4 regions of the Micromonospora sp. NBRC 110038 genome follow, and region 1 is predicted to be linked to each of the others. Evidence: riboswitches for the same ligand, from Rfam matches in the RefSeq annotation. Region 1 holds a riboswitch; each other region holds the start of a gene.
What was found. Region 1 has a riboswitch for cobalamin ahead of metE (5-methyltetrahydropteroyltriglutamate--homocysteine S-methyltransferase). Riboswitches for the same ligand answer to the same signal wherever they lie in the genome.
Positions count from the first base shown of each region.

Region 2: linked by a shared signal. The riboswitch ahead of LPU61_RS21845 (ribonucleoside-diphosphate reductase subunit alpha) and the one ahead of metE (5-methyltetrahydropteroyltriglutamate--homocysteine S-methyltransferase) in region 1 are both predicted to bind cobalamin.
Region 3: linked by a shared signal. The riboswitch ahead of cobN (cobaltochelatase subunit CobN) and the one ahead of metE (5-methyltetrahydropteroyltriglutamate--homocysteine S-methyltransferase) in region 1 are both predicted to bind cobalamin.
Region 4: linked by a shared signal. The riboswitch ahead of bluB (5,6-dimethylbenzimidazole synthase) and the one ahead of metE (5-methyltetrahydropteroyltriglutamate--homocysteine S-methyltransferase) in region 1 are both predicted to bind cobalamin.

Region 1 is NZ_BBOL01000009.1:451,171-456,307, reverse strand. Features, by position in the region: partial or broken gene metE (5-methyltetrahydropteroyltriglutamate--homocysteine S-methyltransferase) at 1-1,231, opposite strand, end outside; cobalamin riboswitch at 1,345-1,559, opposite strand; gene LPU61_RS27590 (hypothetical protein) at 1,675-1,941, shown strand; gene LPU61_RS27585 (acyl-CoA dehydrogenase family protein) at 2,096-3,253, opposite strand; gene LPU61_RS27580 (MFS transporter) at 3,250-4,431, opposite strand; gene LPU61_RS27575 (class I SAM-dependent methyltransferase) at 4,428-5,137, opposite strand, start outside.
Region 2 is NZ_BBOL01000006.1:159,977-165,113, forward strand. Features, by position in the region: gene LPU61_RS21840 (glycoside hydrolase family 2 TIM barrel-domain containing protein) at 1-1,550, shown strand, start outside; cobalamin riboswitch at 1,717-1,928, shown strand; gene LPU61_RS21845 (ribonucleoside-diphosphate reductase subunit alpha) at 2,064-4,439, shown strand; gene LPU61_RS21850 (ribonucleotide-diphosphate reductase subunit beta) at 4,499-5,137, shown strand, end outside.
Region 3 is NZ_BBOL01000008.1:197,371-202,507, forward strand. Features, by position in the region: gene cobN (cobaltochelatase subunit CobN) at 1-1,683, opposite strand, end outside; cobalamin riboswitch at 1,972-2,101, opposite strand; gene cpt (chloramphenicol phosphotransferase CPT) at 2,363-2,896, shown strand; gene LPU61_RS24985 (hypothetical protein) at 2,956-3,291, opposite strand; gene LPU61_RS24990 (hypothetical protein) at 3,404-4,156, shown strand; gene LPU61_RS24995 (MFS transporter) at 4,519-5,137, opposite strand, start outside.
Region 4 is NZ_BBOL01000005.1:66,212-71,348, forward strand. Features, by position in the region: gene LPU61_RS18615 (LysM domain-containing protein) at 1-570, shown strand, start outside; gene LPU61_RS18620 (Rieske 2Fe-2S domain-containing protein) at 853-1,704, opposite strand; gene LPU61_RS18625 (hypothetical protein) at 1,800-2,141, opposite strand; gene bluB (5,6-dimethylbenzimidazole synthase) at 2,215-2,859, opposite strand; cobalamin riboswitch at 2,894-3,093, opposite strand; gene LPU61_RS18635 (helix-turn-helix domain-containing protein) at 3,111-4,088, opposite strand; gene LPU61_RS18640 (AraC family transcriptional regulator) at 4,197-5,137, opposite strand, start outside.

The sequences.
Region 1 (5,137 bases):
CCGCCCGCCGCCGGTGGTCGCCCCGTTGCCTGTCGCCTGGGCGCAGCGCGGCGAGCCTGCCCCGCACGGTGTCGTCGCGCCACGCTTTCGGGGCGGGTGGTAGCGGTTCAGGCAGCGGCGTCGTGCCGTCGCGCAGGGCGCGGCCGAGCAGGACGACCTCGTCGACCTTCTGCCGGGCGAAGGCCAACCGCCGTCGCAGCTGCGGATCGAGCGTGGTCTCGGCGGAGAGATCCACCGGTGTGTGCAGCAGGGAGCAGGAGGTGGACACGGCGACGTGGTCGGCGAGCCCGGTGACCGCGGCACCGGTCGTTATCGCCGCCCGAAGGTCGGTGCGCCAGACGTTGCGACCGTCGACGAGCCCGGCGACGATCGTCTTGCCGTGCAGTGGGCCGGCTCCGGCGAGACGTCGCAGGTTGCCGGGCCCGGCAACGAGGTCCAGGCCGAGCGCCTCGACCGGCGTGTCCAGCAGCGCGGGCAGCGCGTCACCGAGTTCCCCGAAGTAGGTGGCGACGAAGATCCTCGGCCGCTGCCGCACGGAGCACAACCGCATGTAGGCATCGTGTAGCGCCTCGATCTCGGCCGTGGTGCGGTCGGCCACGTAGGCGGGTTCGTCCAGCTGAACCCACGTGACACCGGCGGCGGCGAGGGCACGGAGAACGTCGGCGTACACGTCGACGAGTTCGGCCATCCGATCGAATGACTCGACGCCTGGTGTGGAGGTCTTGGCCAGCAGCAGGAACGTGGCGGGCCCGACCAGCACCGGTCGGCTCTCGATACCCAGCGCGCGGGCTTCTCCGTACTCACGCAACGCCTTGTCGGGGTTCGCGGCGAAGACGGTGTCGGGTCCGATCTCCGGGACCAGGTAGTGATAGTTCGTGTCGAACCACTTCGTCAGTTCCAGCGCCGGTTCGGCGTCGACGCCGCGGGCCATGGCGAAGTAGGTGTCGAGCCCTGACAGGCCGAGTCGGGCGAAGCGTCGTGGGACCGCGCCGACGGCCACCGCCGTGTCGAGGACGTGATCGTAGTAGGAGAACGTGTTCGACGGGATCGCGTCCAGGCGGGCGTCGCGCAGCGTCCGCCAGACCCCGGCGCGCAGCGCGACCGAGGTGCTCTCCAACTCCGCGGCGTCGATGCGGCCCGCCCAGTAGGCCTCCACGGCCTTCTTCAGTTCACGGTTACCACCGATACGTGGATAACCGAGCACGGTGCTCTGACCGAATGTGGTGCTCATGGGTCCTTCCCTCGAAGCGTCCGAGGACTCACGCGAGGGCGGGAGGGAAGAGGCGCAGGGGCGCACCGGCTTCCGCCCCGGCCTTCCCGAGAGACCGTCAGCGGCGCACGCCGGCCGGCGTACGCGGTGCGGGCAGGTCTTCGGACTCGTGGGCATGACCTGTCCGGTCGCCTAATGGCCGTCGCTTCCCAGACCTCGCGGTCCAGTGCTTGATGACGGCGGTCGTTCCCACTCACCGCTGCGGGGCAGTCCCGGTCTCGCACCGGGTTCCCTCTTACGACGCCGCGACGCTTGAGCGTCACAGCGAACCAGCACTGCTGTCTATCCTAGGTGTCCAGAAGCGATCGGCGTTGGCGCGTCCCCCTTCGAGACACAGAGACATCGCGGCAGCAGCCTCGAGCTGTCCGACGGGAAGGTGACGAATGGGCAGTAGGATCGACAGGGTGGCCGTGCTCGTGGACGGCAGCGAATGGGTGGCGATTCGCCCGGAGGACTTCGAACGCCTCGACGCCTGCCGACGGCAGGTAGGCGCGACGGCTGCCCGCGCCACCCGGCTGGAGCACGAGGTGCGTCAGGCCCGGGCCCGGCTGGCGCGGATCGAGGCGATCGTCGCCGAAGGCGACTCCACCGACAGCATGTGTGAGCGTCTCACCCGGGTACTGGCCGGCTCGGATACGGCCCGGCCAGCTGTCAGGGGTCGAGAGGCGTGACGGAGTCACCCCTCAGCCGCTCGCGGTCGTGGTCGACTCCCCTGCCTTGAGTGCCCACGCGGACCACACCGGTGACCGGATCTGAACGACCCGCGTCGACAGGCTCCTCACCGCGGTCTTCTCTGTCGGACCACCGCCGGATGCCGGGGGTCGGTCAGCTGTGTGCCGTCATGCGTGGATACCGCCCGGTGAGAAGGTGGTCGCCGAGTTCCCGGGCCTTATATGCGACGGGGTCGTGCAGGGTGAGCGTGCGGGCGTCACGCCAGAACCGGTCGAGGCCGGTGGCGCGGGCCGTCGCGCGCGCGCCGGTGAACTCGAAGATCCTGCTCGTCGCCTCCGTGGCCAGCCGGCTGGACACGACCTTCGCGGCGGAGACGGTCAGTGCCGTCCGGCCGCGTTCGGCCGGGGTCAGGGCGGGGCCGCGGGCGTCGGCCTCGGTGAGGGCGCGGGTCGCGTGGTCGGCCAGGAGACGCGCTGCGGCCAGGACTGCGGTGAACTCTCCGTAGCCCGTCAGCACGTGGGGATCATCGACGGCTTGCCCGAGTCCGCTCGCGGGCCAGGGGCGCGAACGCTCGCGGGTGTATCTGGCGGCCTCGTCGATCGCGCCGGCAGTGATGCCGACGAGGACCTGCGTGAGGACTGCCTGGAAGGCCAGCGACACCAGGGACAGGCGTAGGTGGCGGGGGCTGGACTCGTCTTCGTCGGCCGGGAAGGTGCCCAGCACGTCGCCCTGGCTGACCCGGACGTCGTCGAAGGCGACGCTTCCACTCGCCGTCAGGCGTTGGCCCAGATTGTCCCAGTCCGGAGGGTGCGAGACTCCACTGCAGCTGCCGTGCATGACGACGACGAGACGTGCCGTGTGATCGTCGCGGATCGCGCTGACGAGCAGGCGGTCGGCGACGGCGCAGCCGGTGGCGAACGCGCCGCGGCCCGAGACGCGGAGTCCGTCGCTGGTCGTGGTGGCCGTGATGGTGTCGCGTGGGTTGCTGACCGCGGCTACGAACACCCGGCCGGTGGCGGCCTCCTGGCGTAGCGAGGTCGCCAGCTCGGCGTTGTCGTAGAGCGTGGCCCGCCACAGGTGCAGGTAGTGGTAACCGAGGAGGTGACCGATCGACGGGTCGGTGGCCGCCACGATCCGGGTCACGGCGTGTGTGGTGGGGTGGTCGTCGGGGTCGAGGGCGAGCAGGCCGCTGTCACGCAGCAGTTCGATCTCGGCGTGCGGGGGTTGGTTGGCGTGGTCCCGCTCGACGGCGTCCGCGCGGAGCCGCTCGGCGACGGTGTGGGCGGTGGTGATCGCTTCTGCCGGGTTCATGACACCCCTGTCGGTTCGGGTGTGGGGCGGCGGAGCATCCGGTCCGCGAGGATCACGACCGGTGGCAGCAGCAGGCACTGGGCGGCGATGGCCAGCCAGAAGCCGGCGAGGTTCCCGGCGGACTCGAACAGCTGGTAGAGGCCCCCGCCCGCGACGCCGCTGAGGAACGCGCCGGCGCCTTCGGCGAGCCGCTGCTGGCCGAAGACGACCGTGGGGGATCTGTCGGTGCGGGCGAGCGCTTCGAGGGTGTTCTTGAGGAAGATCACGGAGTTGCCCGCGCCGATGGCGAGGACGCCGGCGGCGACCGCGATCTCGTTGCCTCCGGTGAAGGCGAGCATGCCGACGGCCAGGCCGCCGAAGCCGAGGGCCATCGCGTGCGGGTACCGCATCCGCTCGACCCGCTGGGAGATCAGCGGCTGGATCACGGCCAGGAGCAGCGAGTACGCCATCATGGCCGACCCGTAGAACACGGCCGGCACCCGGCCCTCGGCGTACGACGACAGATACTGGTAGAAGTGCATGTGCAGGTAGAGGGTCAGGGCGGTCACGGCGAACGGCAGCACCGCGATCCCGTGCAGGGCGCGGCGCAGCGGCTCGACCACCTCGTGGTCGGCTCGTCGTTCCCGGGGCAGGAATGCGTGCCCGATCGTCATCGCCAGGTGCAGCACGGTGGCGACGGCGAACATCACGGTCGGGTCGTGGATGAACAGCGCGCCCGCCACCGGCCCGAGCGCGATGCCGACGTTGCCCGTGGCGTAGCTCGCGGAGACCAGCCGTGGCCGCTCGTCCGGGGTCGCGCCGAGCACCGTGTAGCCCCGCACGCTGGGCGAGTAGACCGCCGAGGCCGCCGAGCGCAGGAACAGCGCGGCGATCGTCAGCGCCGGCCAGGCGCCGCCGGCGAGGAAGCCCAGCGAGCCGAGCGTCTGCAGCACCATCGCGGCGAGCAGGCACCGTTGGAGGCCGAGCCGCTCGGCGAGGGCCGCGCCCGGCAGCCCGCCGGCGAACTGCACGAACGTGGCTAGCCCGAGGATGACACCCACCTGGTCCATGCCCAGGTTCATCCGGTCGCGGAGCAGGACCGCCAGGTACGGGTACACCGAGAAGTTGATCAGGTTGACGAGGAAGCCGCTGCCGAGCAGCGCGAGTTGCACCCGGGTGAACCGGCGGATGCCGGTCACGCCTTGGTTCCCCGGACGATCAGCCGGGTGGCCCCGCCGTCGTACGGCCCGCCATCGAAGTCGCCGAAGCACTCGACCTTTTCGAACCCGGCCTGCGCGACCATGTCCGTCAGCTCCGCGGCGCTGTAGACCCAGCAGGTGAGCGAGGTGTGCTCGGCGCGGTCGCCGCGGACCAGCGTCCAGTCGGTGCGGTACCGGGTCCAGTCGTCGAGGATCGTGTCGCGCATGACCACCATGCCGCCGGGCACGTCGACGATCTTCGGGGGCCCCACCCAGGAGGCGTAGACCTCCTTGCTCAACAGGTCGACGATCAGCGTTCCCCCGGGCACCAGGCAGCGGTACGCGTTGCGCAGGACTTGGAGGTTGTCGTCGTGCTCGTCGAAGTACCCGAAGGACGTGTACATGTTCACCACGACGTCGAACGCGTCCGGCGACACGTACTCGCGTACGTCCGCGCGGACGAACGACGCCCCGGGCCCGGTCCCGGCCGCCTCGGCTTCGGCCCGGTCGAGCAGCTCGCGGTGGAGGTCCACGCCGGTCACCCGGTGGCCCTGACGCGCCAGCGGCACCGCGAAGAAGCCGACGCCACAGCCCTGATCGAGCACGCGGCTTTCCGGCGGGAACGCCAACAGCGGCGAGGTGGTCACCAGGTCGGCGGCGTGCCGGGCCCGCTCGGCGGAGAAGAGCACGTCCGAGAAGCCGGACC
Region 2 (5,137 bases), on a different contig from region 1:
TGGGCTGGGCGGCCTTCGACTACAACACCACGTTCGTGACCCCGCCGTCCTGCCAGGACTACACCTGCTACCACGGCGTCTCGGACATCTTCCGGATCCCGAAGATCGCCGCCGCCGCGTACGCCTCGCAGCGCGACCCCGCGCTGTACGGGCCGTACGTGTCGATCGCCAGCCAGTGGACGCCCGGCGTCTCCAGCGGCACCGTCTACGTCGGCGGCAACTGCCAGCAGGTCGAGCTGTTCGTCAACGGCGCGTCCCGGGGACGCATCAACCCCAACGCGTACACGAGCCTGCCGCACCCGATGTTCCAGTTCACCGGGATCACCGTGAGCACCGGGCAGCTGCGGGCCGACTGCTGGATCGGCGGGCAGGTCGTGGCCACCGACACCCGGCACACCCCGGGCGCGGCGACCCGGCTGACGCTGACGGCCGACGACTCCGCGATCAAGGCCGACGGCGGGGACATGACCCGCGTCGTGGTCAAGGCCCTCGACAGCAACAACCAGGTGGTACCCACCAACAGCGCCCCCGTGTCGTTCACCGTCACCGGGCCCGGGGCGGTCGTGGGGGAGAGCCCGCTGGCCCTGGAGGCCGGCACCGGCGCGGTGTACCTCAAGAGCGCGCTGGGCCAGACCGGCGCGGTGACGCTGACGGCGTCGGCGCCGGGCCTGACGTCGGCGAACGTCACCGTGAACACGACCGCGTCCACCGACCCGATCGTGCCGACCAGCGGCGCGTACACGTTCGGCTTCCCGGTCGACGTCAACGACCGGCAGAGCTTCACCTACGCGGGGAGCTGGCAGGCCGTCGGGGACAACCAGACCTTCAGCAAGGACTACACCCGCAGCGGCACGGCCGGTGACACGGCCACCCTCACCGTCACCGGCAACCGCGTGGTGCTGTTCGGGGTGCAGGACCCGTCGCACGGCTCGGCCGCCGTCTCGGTCGACGGCGGCCCGGAGCAGACGGTCAGCTTCCAGGCGTCCGCCCGTCGGGGCAACGTGGCGCTGTACAACAGCGGCACCCTCACGCAGGGGCAACACGTCGTGCGGGTACGGGTCGTCGGCAACGGCCCCGTCGCGCTGGACCGGGCCACCGTCGTGTCGGCCGCGCCGGCCGTGGTGGCGCCGCCGCCCCCGGCGAACGGCGGGAACGGCCAGCAGGGCACCATCGTCGGCACCCAGTCCAACCGCTGCGTGGACGTGCCGAACTCGACGACGACCAACGGCACCCAGGTGCAGCTCTTCGACTGCGGGGGCGGCAGCAACCAGCGGTGGACCTACACGTCGAGCCGCCAGCTCCAGGTGTACGGCAACAAGTGCCTGGACGCCTACGGCCAGGGCACCAGCAATGGCACCACGGTCGTGATCTGGGACTGCAACGGCGGCAGCAACCAGCAGTGGAACGTCAACGCCAACGGCACCATCACGGGCGTGGCGTCGGGGCTCTGCCTGGATGCCAGCGGCGCCGCCACCGCCAACGGCACGAAGATCGTCCTGTGGTCGTGCAACGGCGGCGCGAACCAGCAGTGGAGCCTGAAGACCTCCTAGCCGGCCGCAACCCCGGATCCGGGCCAGCCCGCGCACCTGCGGGCTGGCCCGTCGTCCGGCCGGTGGCCCGCGGTCGCCGCTCACCCGGCGCGAGGGTGGGGTCACGCTGCGCGGCGACTCGCCCGACACATCATCTGGTGTTGCCATCTTCGCCTTGCGCCCATATATGGTGTCACCCGTAGCTGGTTCGGCCATCGGTCCACGGTGGTCGAGGCAAGAGGGAACCCGGTGTGATTCCGGGGCTGCCCCGCAGCGGTGAGTGGGAACGACCGCCGTCAACGAAGCACTGGGCCCGGCCGGGCCTGGGAAGCGACGGCCAGTAGGCACCGAGCATGACGCCCGCGAGTCCGAAGACCTGCCAGCGTGCCGCACGCGACGCGTGCGGCGGTCGAAGGCCGCGTGGGACGGCCGACGCCATCAGCCGGCAGCGGCGGCGGGTTGTGCCGTCGCGGGTGTCCGGCGGCGTCCTCCCGCGCGCCCTCGACCTCGGGGACGGGCTTGAGGAGGGCGAACATGAGCGCGACGCGCGAACAGGCGGGGCCGGGGCAACGCCGGCACGTCATGCAGGTCCGTAAGCGGGACGGCGACACCGAGCCGGTGGACGTCAACAAGATCGTCGAGGCGGTGCAGCGCTGGGTCGCCGACCTGGACGAGGTCGACCCGCTGCGGGTGGCGACGAAGACGATCAGCGGCCTGTACGACGGGGCGACCACGGCCGAGCTGGACAAGCTGTCGATCCAGACGGCGGCGGAGCTGATCGGCGAGGAACCGCAGTACTCGAAGCTGGCGGCGCGGCTGCTGGCCGCGTACGTGGCCGAGGAGGTCCGCGGGCAGGAGGTGGACAGCTTCAGCCAGTCCATCCGGTACGCCCACGGCCTGGGCCTGATCGGCGACGGCACGGCCGCCTTCGTGGCCGCCCACGCCCGCGAGCTGGACGACGCCGTCGACCCGGCCGGGGACCTGCGGTTCGAGTACTTCGGCCTGCGCACGGTCGCCGACCGTTACCTGCTGCGGCACCCGCAGACCCGGCTGGTGGTGGAGACGCCGCAGTACTGGCTGCTGCGGGTGGCCTGCGGGCTGTCGCAGACGGCGGGGGAGGCGGTCGACTTCTACCGCCTGATGTCCGCCCTGGCGTACCTGCCCAGCTCGCCGACGCTGTTCAACTCCGGCACCCGGCACACCCAGATGTCGTCGTGCTTCCTGGTCGACTCGCCGCGCGACGAACTCGACTCCATCTACGAGCGCTACCACCAGGTGGCGAAGCTGTCGAAGTTCTCCGGCGGCATCGGCATCTCCTGGTCGCGGGTGCGCGGCCGGGGCGCGTTGATCCGGGGCACCAACGGCAGGTCGAACGGGATCGTGCCGTTCCTCAAGACGCTCGACGCCGGGGTGGCGGCGGTCAACCAGGGCGGCCGGCGCAAGGGCGCGGCCTGCGTCTACCTGGAGCCGTGGCACCCGGACGTCGAGGAGTTCCTGGAGCTGCGGGACAACACCGGCGAGGAGTCCCGGCGCACCCACAACCTGAACCTGGCCAACTGGATCCCGGACGAGTTCATGCGCCGGGTCGAGGCCGACGGCGACTGGTCGCTGATCGACCCGTCCGACGCCCCCGAGCTGCCCGACCTGTACGGGGAGGCGTTCGACGCCGCGTACCGGGCGGCGGAGAAGAAGGCCGTCCGCACGGTCCGCGCCCGCGACCTGTACGGGCGGATGATGCGCACGCTCGCGCAGACCGGCAACGGGTGGATGACGTTCAAGGACGCGTCCAACCGGCTGTCCAACCAGACCGGCGAGCCGGGCAACGTGATCCACCTGTCGAACCTGTGCACCGAGATCCTGGAGGTCAACGACGACGCCGAGACGGCGGTGTGCAACCTCGGCTCGGTCAACCTGGGCGCGCACGTCGGCCCCGACGGCGTCGACTGGGACCGGCTGCGCGCGACCGTCCGCACGGCGGTGGTGTTCCTCGACCGGGTGATCGACATCAACTACTACCCGGCCGAGCAGGCGGCGGCGTCGAACCCGCGCTGGCGGCCGGTCGGGCTCGGGCTGATGGGCTGGCAGGACGCGCTGTTCACCCTGCGCCTGCCGTTCGACTCGCCGGAGGCCCGCGAGCTGTCGACCCGGGTGCAGGAGGAGATCTTCCTGACCGCGCTGGAGACCTCCGCCGGGCTCGCCGAGCGGTTCGGCCCGCACCCGGCGTACGCCCAGACCCGGGCCGCCAAGGGCGAGCTGCACCCGGACCTGTGGGGAGCGCGGGTCACGCAGACGTCGCGGTGGGCCGCGCTGCGCGCGCGGATCGCCGCGCACGGCCTGCGCAACTCGCTGCTGGTCGCGATCGCGCCGACCGCCACCATCGCCTCGATCGCCGGCTGCTACGAGTGCATCGAGCCCCAGGTGTCCAACCTGTTCAAGCGCGAGACCATGTCCGGCGAGTTCCTCCAGGTCAACACGTACCTGGTCCGCGAGCTGAAGGCGCGCGGGCTGTGGACCCCGGCGATCCGCGAGCGGATCAAGCGGGACGAGGGCTCGGTGCAGGGCGTCACCGAGCTGCCCGAGGCGGTGCGGAGCCTGTTCCGCACGGCGTGGGAGCTGCCGCAGCGCGCGCTGATCGACCTGGCCGCCGCCCGCGCCCCGTACGTCGACCAGTCGCAGTCGCTCAACCTGTTCCTGAGCGCGCCGACCATCGGCAAGCTCTCCTCGATGTACCTGTACGCCTGGAAGTCCGGGCTCAAGACCACCTACTACCTGCGCTCGCGTCCCGCGACCCGCATCCAGCAGGCCACCGTCGCGGTCACCCCGACCGCAGGGCCGGTCGTCGCCGTGAGCGCCGACGAGGCGCTGGCCTGCTCCCTGGAGAACCCCGAGAGCTGCGAGGCGTGCCAGTGACGACCGTTTCCGAACCCCGCTCCACCGCCGGCCGGCGGCACCTGCTGCTCGACCCCGGGATGGACCTGACCCTGCGGCCGATGCGCTACCCCCGGTTCTTCGACCGGTTCAAGGACGCGATCAAGAACACCTGGACCGTCGAGGAGGTCGACCTGCACTCCGACCTCGCCGACCTCGCCCGGCTCTCCCCGGCGGAGCAGCACCTGGTGTCCCGGCTGGTCGCGTTCTTCGCCACCGGCGACACGATCGTCGCCAACAACCTCGTGCTCAACCTCTACCAGCACGTCAACTCCCCGGAGGGCCGGCTCTACCTGTCCCGGCAGCTGTTCGAGGAGGCGGTGCACGTCCAGTTCTACCTGAACCTGCTGGACACCTACGTGCCGGACGAGCGGGAACGGTTCGCGGCGTTCGCGGCGGTGGAGAACATCCCGTCGATCGCCCGCAAGGCCGAGTTCTGCTTCACCTGGATCAACTCGATCCATGACCTGCGGGAGCTGCGGACGCGCGAGGACCGGCGGGCGTTCCTGCTCAACCTGATCTGCTTCGCCGCCTGCATCGAGGGGCTGTTCTTCTACGGCGCCTTCGCCTACGTGTACTTCCTGCGTTCCCGGGGGCTGCTGCACGGGCTGGCCTCCGGCACCAACTGGGTGTTCCGCGACGAGTCGATGCACATGGAGTTCGCCTTCGACGTGGTGGAC
Region 3 (5,137 bases), on a different contig from region 1:
GCGGCGCTTGGCCTGGGTGCCCTCGCCGGGGTCGTTGACGATGAACGGGTACACCAGCGGCAGGTCGCCGAGGACGGCGTCGGGGGCGCAGTCGGCGGCCAGACCGAGGCCCTTGCCGGGCAGCCACTCCAGGGTGCCGTGCTTGCCGAGGTGCACCACGGCGTCCGCCCCGAACCCGCCGTCGGCCTCCGGCGCGGCCAGCCAGCGGTACGCGGCGAGGTAGTGGTGGCTGGGCGGCAGGTCGGGGTCGTGGTAGATGGCGATCGGGTTCTCGCCGAAGCCGCGCGGCGGCTGGATCGCCAGCAGCACGTTGCCCAGCCGCAGGCCGGCGAGCACGACGTGGCCGTCGTCGACGTACAGCTCGCCGGGCGGCTCGCCCCAGTGCTCGCGGATCCGCTCGCGCAGCCCGGCCGGGACCGCGTCGAACCAGCGCCGGTAGCTCGCCTGCGGCACCCGGGCGTCGGCGGCGGCGAGCTGCTCGGGGGTGAGCCACTCCACGTCGTGGCCGCCGGCGGCGATCAGGGCGTGGATGAGCGCGTCCCCGTCGTCGGGCACGGGCCGGTCGCCGAGGTGGTAGCCGGCGGCGGCCAGCGCGGCGAGCAGCCGCACCGCCGAGGCGGGGGTGTCCAGGCCGACGGCGTTGCCGACCCGGGAGTGCTTCGTCGGGTAGGAGCTGAGCACGATCGCCAGCCGCTTGTCGGCGCCCGGCACGTGCCGCAGCCGGGCCTGGCGCGCGGCGATCCCGGCGACCCGGGCGGCCCGCTCGGGGTCGGGCTCGTAGACCGACAGCCCGTCGGCGTCGATGCGCTTGAACGAGAACGGCACGGTGACGATCCGGCCGTCGAACTCGGGGATGGCCACCTGCATGGCGGCGTCCAGCGGCGACAGCCCGGCGTCGCTGCCGGCCCACTGCTCGCGGGTGCTGGTGAGGCAGAGCGCCTGCACGATCGGCACGTCGAGGGCGGCGAGCGCGCCGACGTCCCAGGCGTCGTCGTCGCCCCCGCCGGAGGCGTCGGCGGCCACGGTCCCGCCGGCGGCGAGCACGGTGACGACGAGGGCGTCACAGCGGGCGAACAGCTCCAGCGGCCCGTCGCCGGGGGCGAGCCCGCGCAGCGAGCCGCAGAAGATCGGCAGGGGGTTCGCCCCGGCGGCGTCGACCGCGTCGGCGAGGGAGTCGACGAAGGCGGTGTTCCCGGCGAGGGCGTGCGCCCGGTAGAAGACGATCCCGACGGTCGGCCGCTCGGGCTTGTGGGGGCGCTCGCCGTGGACGCCGTGCCCGGGGGTCGACGCGGGCGGGACGAAGCCCTCGCCGGTGAGCAGCACCGTGTCGGAGAGGAACCGGGCCAGCTCGGCGAGGTTGCCCGGCCCGCCCTCGACCAGGTACGCCAGGGCGTCGGTGGCCACCCCGGAGGCCACGGTGGACGCGGCCATCAGCTCGGCGTCGGGGACCGCCTCGCCGCCGAGGACGACCGTCGGCACCCCGGAGCCGAGCACGGCCGCCAGGCCGTCCGGCCACGCCTGCCGGCCGCCGAGCAGCCGTACGACGGCGAGGTCGATGCCGTCGAGCAGCGCCGGCACGGCGTCGGCGGCGACCCGGGCGGGGTTGGCCAGCCGGTAGCCGGCGCCGCTGGCCCGGGCGGCGAGCAGGTCGGTGTCGGCGGTGGACAGCAGCAGGATGCGCACGGAAGGCTCCGGAGAGTGACGCACCGGGCGGCGGGTGGGCCGCCGGCGGGCAGGCAGGGGCGCGGGGTCAGCGGATACGGCGGGCCTGCGGCCGGTTCACCGGCGACGGCCGGGGCGCCGGGAGCGCAGCATGGCGCGGTACGCGGTGCGCGGGCTCAGGTGCGGCGACGGGGCGCGGGCAGGCTGCCGCGCGCCAGCAGGCGGCGACGATGGTCGTCGATGTGCGAGACGCCGTGCGTCATCGGGTCCTCCTCGGGTGTCCACGCCCTGGGGTCGCTCCGACGGCCGAAGTATCCTGGCTCCCGGATCGACGCTCTCCCCCGGCCTTCCAACCGCAGACACACGGCCGTGACTCACGAGGGGGGATCGCTCCCCGGTGACAGTGGCGGGACCGCGCCGGAATCGCACCGGCTTCCTTCACTGCCGTCAGGCCGCGAATGCTGCCACACCCGACCGCCGCCGGTCAACGCCGGGCTCCCGGCCACTCCCACCCCCGCTCGACATCGAGTGACGACAATGGCTCAAGGAATCGGATGCGGAAAAAGCAAATGTCGTACGCCGATGGCTCCGGGTCGCTCCGCGCGTCTTTTCCCGCCGACCGACCCCCGGATTGGTTAGGCTGATTCCGATCATCACCCGCTCGCGCGGGACGGGAGTTGCCCGAAGGGAATCCGATCAGGTGGCGACGCAGGTCATCGTGCTCAACGGCGGCTCCAGCTCGGGCAAGTCCGCGATCGTCCGGTGCCTCCAGCGCGTCCTGCCGCACCCGTGGATCAGTTTCGGCGTGGACGACCTGATCGACCGGCTGCCGCCGGCCATGCTGGGTTCCCCCGCCGGGCTGAGCTTCGGCCGGCGGGGCGAGGTCGACGTCGGGGAGGACTTCCTCGCCGTGCAGCACGCCTGGCTGGTCGGCATCGCCGCGATGGCGGGCGCCGGAGCCCGGATCGTCCTGGACGAGGTCTTCCTCGGTGGCGGCGCGTCCCAGGAGCGCCTCCGCGGCTACCTGACCGGTCTCGAGGTGCTGTGGGCCGGGGTGCGGTGTGCCCCGGCCGTCGCGGCGGGCCGGGAGATCGCCCGGGGCGACCGGGTGATCGGGATGGCGGCGACGCAGGCCGAGACCGTGCACGAGGGCGTCCACTACGACGTCGAGGTCGACACCGGCCGCACCGAGTCGCTCGACTGCGCGCGCGCCATCGCCGCGCACGTGCGCTGAGCGACGCCGCGCGGCGGGCCGGTGCGCGCCGACGCGGGTCCGTGCGCCGGCCCGGCGGGTCAGTGCGCCCGGCGCTCCGGGTGCGCCCGGTTCCAGGCCCGCATGCGCTCCGGGTATCCGGTGCGCGCGGCCTCGTACAAGGGCACGGCGTGCCGTTGGGCGATCTTCGCGGCGGCCCGCGGCGACCCGGTCCGCCGACGGATCCACTCTCCGTCGTGGGCGATCGCCATCACCGTCGTGTCGGTCGCGGTGGTCTCCGGTTCCAGATAGAACTCCACCCCCCGGCGGCTGCGGACGAACGCCTCCAGGGCGGCGAGGTCGTCCGGCGTCGCCTCGCGGTCGAGCTTCGTCGGGGTTCCGTCGGCGGCGGGTCGGCGGCGGCTGAACCAGCCCATGCCCGGCTCCTCTCCTCGGCGTACGCTCCAGTGGACCATCCCCGCCTGGCAGCCTGCTGGACGCGGGATGAGAGGAAGCTGACCCCGCCCGGCCTCCCCGTACACTCGCCCGGTGGTGGCGTGGCGGGCGGTGGCGGCGCGGGACAACGCCGACTGGTGCGACCTGGTCGGCCGGGCCCACGGCCTCGCGGGAGCGCGCGACGCGGACGCCTGGTCGGTGCCCCGCCGTTCCCCACCGTGGTATCCGGACGCGGTGACGCTGCGCCCCGGCGTGGACGCCGCCCGACTGCTGGCCCGGATCGACGCCGGGCCCGGCGCGTCGGTGAAGGACAGCTTCGCCGACCTGGACCTCGCCCCGCACGGCTTCCGGGTGCTCTTCGCGGCCTCGTGGATCCACCGCCCGCCCGCCGGGCCGCCCGCGACACCGCTCGTCGCGTCGCCCGGCACGCCGCTCGCCGCGCTGCCTGGGGCGGGCCCGACGGCGCTGGCTCCGGTCACGTCGGCGCGGGGGCTGGCCGCCTGGTCCGCCGCAGCCGGCAGCGAGGCCCTGCGCCGGCCGGCGCTGCTGGCCGACCCGCGGGTGACGATCCTCGCCCGGCGCGCGGGCGACGGCGCGGTCACCGCAGGCGCCGTGCTCACCGACTGCGGCCCGGCGGTCGGGGTCTCCAACGTCTTCGCCGCCGACGGGGATCTCGCCGGGGTGTGGCGCGGCGTCGTGGCCGCCCGCCCGGGCCGGCCGCTGGTCGGCTACGAGTCCGGCGGCGGCCTGCCGCCGGCCGAGGAGGCGGGTTTCCGGCGGGTCGGTCCGCTGCGCGTCTGGCTGCGCCCGGACCGCCACCGCGACCCGGAACCCGCCACCGGCTGACCACTCTGCGCAATCACCACGCGGGCGTGCGCGCCCGTCCACTCGCCTGACCCTGCGTCACCACAGTTTTCACCCCTCCCACCCGCACTCGCCCCTTTGCTCTGCGCCCACCGACGCATCACCCCGGTCGAGCTGGCCGAATAGGAGATCACGGATGAATGGCGACGCGCCGACGTGGTCACGCTGCGCGAGCGCTGCGTATGTGGGTGCAGAGCAAAGCGCTCCGATCGGTGGGTGCCCTCCGATGGCCGCGATGACCAACAAGATCACGCTGCGTGACGACGGGCGGCTGAGGAACGGGCCGCTCCGGCAGCCGAGCGCGTGACCGGCAGGCGGTGGCCAGAGGTCCCCCGTGGGTCGGGCTAGGCCGGGCGGCTGCGCGTGCCGGCCGGCGGCCGGAGCACCGGAACCAGGGCGAGGGCGGGCACCAGGAGCAGCGGCACCAACAGCAGCGCCCGCAGGGTGCCCACGTGATCGCCGAGCAGGCCGAGCAGCGGCGGGCCGCCGAGGAAGGCCGTGTAGCCGATCACCCCGACCACGCTGACCCGGGCCGGCGCCCCGGCCTCCTCGTCGGCGGCGGCGCTGAGCCCCACCGGGAAGCCGAGCGACGCGCCCAGCCCCCACAGTGCGACGCCGACGATGGCCACCGGCCCGCCGCCGGCCAGCACCGCGAGACCGGCACCCACGACGGCGAGCAGGATGGTGCCGAACAGCACCGGCACCCGACCCCAGCGGTCGATCGCCACCGTTCCGGCGGTGCGCCCGATGGTCATGCCGACCACGAACACCCCGAACACGGCGGCGCCGGCCGCCTCGCTGAGCCCGTACCCGTCGACGAAGGCCACGGCCAGCCAGTCGTTGGCGCTGCCCTCGGTGAACGCCATCACCAGCACCAGCAGGCCGATGAGCAGCGTGCGCGGCTCCCGCCAGGCGGCGAGCAGCGACGCGCGCCGGGCCGAGGCGGCGGCCCTCTCCCCGCCG
Region 4 (5,137 bases), on a different contig from region 1:
GCGAAGCTGAACCGGCTGGGCGACCCGGACCGCATCCGCCCCGGGCAGCTGATCACGCTGCCCGACGGCGTCCACGACACCGGGGCCCGCAGGCACGCGACCGGGAAGCTGGTGGTCCGGCCCACGACGCCCGCCCCCGGCGGTACGGTCACCCCCCGGCCGCCGTCGGCACCCGCCACCCCGCCCGCCGCCGACGCGCCGGCCGCACCGGGTGCGGCCCAGCCCTCGCCCACGCCGCCCTCGCCCACCTCGCCACGGGCCACCCGTCCCGCCCCCGGCCCCTCCGCCGCCCAGCCGCCGGCCGGCTCGTCGGCGGGAGGCTCGTCGCACGGCACCCAGCAGGTCGCCCAGCCGCCCTCCGGGCCGCAGCCCGCGATGGCCGCCGGAGCGTCCCGGGCGAGCGCGGGCGACCAGATGAACCGGCCGCTCGCCGTCTCGGCGGTGCTCGCCGTCGCCAGCATCGTCGGGGCGCAGATCGGGGCCGTCCTCGGGCTACGCCGCCGGCCGGCGGTCGCCAGGGCCACCAGCAGCGCACGGGCCCTCGTCACCGGCCGGCACCGCCGGGACTGACCCCCGAGCCGAGGCACGGCACCGAGCCGGGCCAGGCCAAGCCAAGCCGGGCCAGGCCAAGCCGGGCGGGCCGGGCGGGCCGGGCGGGCCGGGCGGGCCGGGGGGCGCATGATCGACTCCATGTCGCCGACATGGGGGCATCCGGTGCCAGGGAAACCGCCATGTCGCCGACATGGCGGCGGGCCGGCGGGCCAGCCCGTCCGGCCGGGCCACGCCGCCGGCCCGGTCCGGCGGTCCCCGCCAGGCCGGACCGGGCCCGGCCAGGCCCGGCGGGGCCCGGCCTCAGGGCAGCCTCGCCTCCAGGACCCCGTCGACCACCCGGGTCGGCAGGATCTGCTGGTCGTTCCCGGACGGCCCGTGCATGACCTCGCCTCCGTTGAGCCGGAACGCGCTCCCGTGCCACGGGCAGACGACGCAGGCGTGTCCGTCGATCTCGGTGACCTCGCCCTCGCCGAGCGGGCCGCTCTGGTGCGGGCAGCGCTCCAGCATCACCGTGACCTCGTCGCCGTGCCGGTAGAGGATCACCGAGACGTCGTCCACCTCGCGGGTGACCAGCTTCCGCTGGGGCAGGTTGGCCATGTCCGCCAGCGGGTGCCAGCCCTCGCCGATCCGGTGCAGCTCGGAGATGCTCTGGTTGACCTGCGCCCCCTGCTTGTACGCGAGGTGCCCGCCGAGGTATGCCCCCGCGCTCGCCGCGCCCAGCCCGAGGTAGGCCAGCGCCCGCCCCGTCCCGTGCCGCCCGCGCAGCCGGGCCGCCAGCGAACCCGCGTACAGGGTCAGGCCGACGGCGTTGGCGGCGGCGTGCACCAGCCCGACGCGGCGCTGCTCCCGGGAGAGGGCCGCCCAGTCGTTCAGGCCGGCGATCGCCGCCGGGAGGGCGCTGACGGTGCCCAGCCCCACCAGGGCGGTGGCCGCCCGGCGCTGGCCGGGCATCAGGTCGAGTACGGCCGCGCTGATCCAGGAGCCGACCGGCACCTGCACCAGCGCCGGGTGCAGGGGGTGGCCGATGAAGACGCCGTGCAGCAGGTCGCGGACCCGCTGCGGGCGCAGGGTGGCCTGGACGCCGCGCTGCAGCCGGTCGCCGGCCCGGTCCAGGGCCGAAGCCTGTTCGAGTTTCGTCAAGAGTGCCCGCATTCCGTCCGACTTCCCGGCAGAAGCGGTCGCAAACCGGGCAGCCGTGCCGGGCGTCCGGCGTACGCGTGGGTCGCGCGTACGCCGGACGGGGCCGGCTACAGCCAGGGGCCGCTGCGGCAGATGAACTGGGTGGTGCCGCTGTACTGGGTCGTGCTGCCGTCGAAGTAGCTGTAGCTGGCACGCACCGGGTGGCCGAGGTTGCTGGCCGGGCAGGTGGCGAAGAGGGTCGACCCGGCGGTCGTGAAGGTGCCGACGCTGCCGGAGTACCAGGTGATGCTCCAGGTCGTCGTGCCGGCGCTGCTGGCGTCGCAGTAGAACTGCGACGCGCCGGACTCGCAGAAGGGTGCCGGGGCGGCGGCGAGGGCCGGGGTGGCACCGGCGGCGAGGCCCAGGACGGCGAAGACGGACGCGGCCAGGACCTTGACGGTGGTACGCATGGAACTCCTCCCAACGTAGCTAAGTGATGACTCAGCGCTACGCCAGCCTAGCCGCCACATAGACGTACCTGAATTAGCTGTTCGGTCGGTCGGTCACCCGTTGCGGCCAGCGGTCGTGGTGCACCGCCTCGGCGAGGGGCCGGCGTCGCCGCCACCCGTGCCGCTCCAGGTCGGGCACGGTCTCCAGGTGCGTGACCGGCCCGACGCAGAGCCAGGCCACCGGCCGGATGCCGGCCGGCACGCCCAGCAGTTCGGCGAGGAACGGCTCCCGGTAGAAGGAGACCCACCCGACGCCCAGCCCCTCGGCGGTCGCGGCGAGCCAGAGGTTCTGGATGGCCAGGCAGACCGAGTAGAGGCCGGCGTCGGCGATGGAGTGCCGCCCGAGCACGGCCGGGCCGCCGCGCTCCGGGTCGTACGTGACGACGATCGACAGCGTCGACTCCAGCACCCCGTCGATCTTGATACGCGCGAACCGCTCGGCCGCCGCGCCGTCCAGGGTGGCGGCGAACGTGGCCCGCTCGGCCTGCACGTGCCGGTAGAACCGGCGGCGGACGGCGGCGTCCCGGACCAGGACGAAGTCCCACGGCTGCGAGTAGCCGACGCTGGGCGCGGCGTGCGCGGCGTCGAGGATCCGGTGCAGGGCGTCGGCCGGCACCGGCTCCCCGGTGAACTGGGCCCGGACGTCCCGGCGGCGGTGGATGGCGTCGTAGAGTTCCACAGGCAGGCTCCCGCTGCGCTCGGCCCACCCAGCGGGTGGGCGGTCGACGCGAGGCCGGTCTTCGGACTCCCGGATCGACGCCTGCCCGTCCGCCTTCCCAGCCGCACGGCCAGTGGCTGCGCTCCTCGCGCGTGGACGGTGGCTCCCCGGTCACCGCGGCGGGCCCGTGCCGGATTCACACCGGCTTCCCGATTCTCCCCGCACCCGCGGGGCACCTCGCATGATCGTGCCGCCGGCGATGCTAACCCGCGTCAGCGGTGCAGCGTCCGGCCGGGCAGTTCCCCGTACGTGGTGAGGTAGCGGGCGGCGAAGCGGCGCGGGTCGGCGAATCCCCAGCGCGCGGCGGTCGCGGCCACGGAGGTGCCGTCGCCGGGCGTGGCCCGGGACAGTTCCTGGCGGGCCAGGTCGAGTCGCACCCGGCGCAGGTAGGCCAGGGGGGTCGTGCCGAGCTGACTGCGGAACGCGAGCTGCACCGCGCGGGGGGTGGTGCCGGCGGCGCGGGCGATGTCGACGAGGCCGATGTCGGTCCCCGCGGTGGACTCGATGAAGGCGATCGCCCGGCGCAGGGTCCCCGCGTGGGCGTCGGCCCGGTCGCACGGCCGGTCCTCCCGGAGGGCGTTGCTGGGAAACGCGGCGAGCGTCGCCGCGGCGAGCAGGCGGCCGAGGCCACCGAGCACGAGCGGGGACGCGCCCGGCGCGCCGCCGGCGGCCATGACCGACTCCGCGTACCGGACGGTCTGCCGCCACCGCCACTCCGCGTCGGCGCGGATCGGCCGGAAGCTGACGAACCGCAGGGGTGCCAGCGGCCGGTCCGGATCGGCGCGGGCGACCTGGTCGATCAGCGAGAGGTCCAGCAGGACGCAGGTCACGTCCAGGTCGCTGGACCACGAGGAGCCGGGCAGGTCGGGCTGGTACAGCACGGCGATCTCGCCGGGGCCGACCAGCTCGTCGACGCCGTCGCAGCGGCGCCCGAAGCACCCCCGGCGGGGGGCGGCGAGCAGGACGTAACCGAGTGGTTCCGCGTTCACCCGCAGGTCGAGGGCGATGCTGATGTCGTCGATGCAGAACGCCCCGGCGTTCCACCGGTCGTGGCGGAGCGGAAGCCCGGTCGGCACGGCGGCCAGCCGCACGCTGCGGCCGTACGCGGTCTCGTAGACGTGCGCCGCCTCTGCCGGGTCGCTGGTCGAGAACCGGGTGAGCGCGGGCGGGACGTGACTACCCGAAGTCACCAATTCACCCCCCTGGGTCACGAGGGAGCCTAGCTACCCGGCCCGGGTGGACAGTGCAACGGCACGCCGGAGCGCCACCTCCCAGGCCCGAGGGGTTCTCGCGCCCGGTCAGCTCCGCAGCGTCTGGCTGGGCGGCCGCCCGTAGGCCCGGCGGTACTCGGTGGCGAACCGGCCCAGGTGGGCGAAGCCCCACCGAGCGGCGACGGCGGCCACGGTGAGGCCCGCGCCGGGCTCGGCGGCCTGGAGTTCGGTGTGCACCCGTTCCAGGCGTACCTGTCGCAGGTAGCGCGTCGGGGTGGTGTCGAGGTACTTGCGGAAGGCCTGCTGGAGCGCCCGCGCGCCCAGCCCGGCCGCGACCGCCACGTCGGTCACGGTCAGGGTCTGGTCCGCGTACTGCTCGATGTAGGCGACGGCACGACGGACCGCGGCCGGCGCGACGGCCCCCGCGCCGCGCGACGGCGCCTCGGTCATCGTCGTGTTGGGGAACGTCGCCAGCGCGACGGCCACCAGCAGGCCCGTCGCCTCCGCCTGCACCAGCGCGTTGGCCCCGAACGCGGCGCCCGGCAGCGCCACCTGGGTGAGATAGCGCGTGGTGTTGCGCCAGAGCTGCGCGGCGGACGGGGACACCGGCGACAGCCCCTGGAACCGCAGGTCGACCGGCGCGAGGCCACACCGCTCCTGCGCCACCCGCCGCACGTCGGCGAGGGGGATCTCCACGGCGACGACCTCCATGTCGCGGTGCAGGATCGCCCTGGTCCGCCGGGGCGGCACGAGCAGCAGGTCACCGGCTCCGGCCATCACCTCCCCGGCCCCGACGTCGACCCCCCAGCCACCGGAGAGCACCTCCGCCACCCCGACGACGTCCCGGGTGGACACGTCGTTGTCCGCGTTCATCGGATAGCGCACCCGGGCCACGCTGGCCGAGCCGAAACGCGCGTGGGCGGCCCGGAAGACGACCCCACCGCGGCGGTCGAACGCGCGTAATCGGTGTTCCGGATAGGCCGCCAGCAGCCAGCGGTGCGCCTCGTCCGGATCGTCCGTGACGAGCC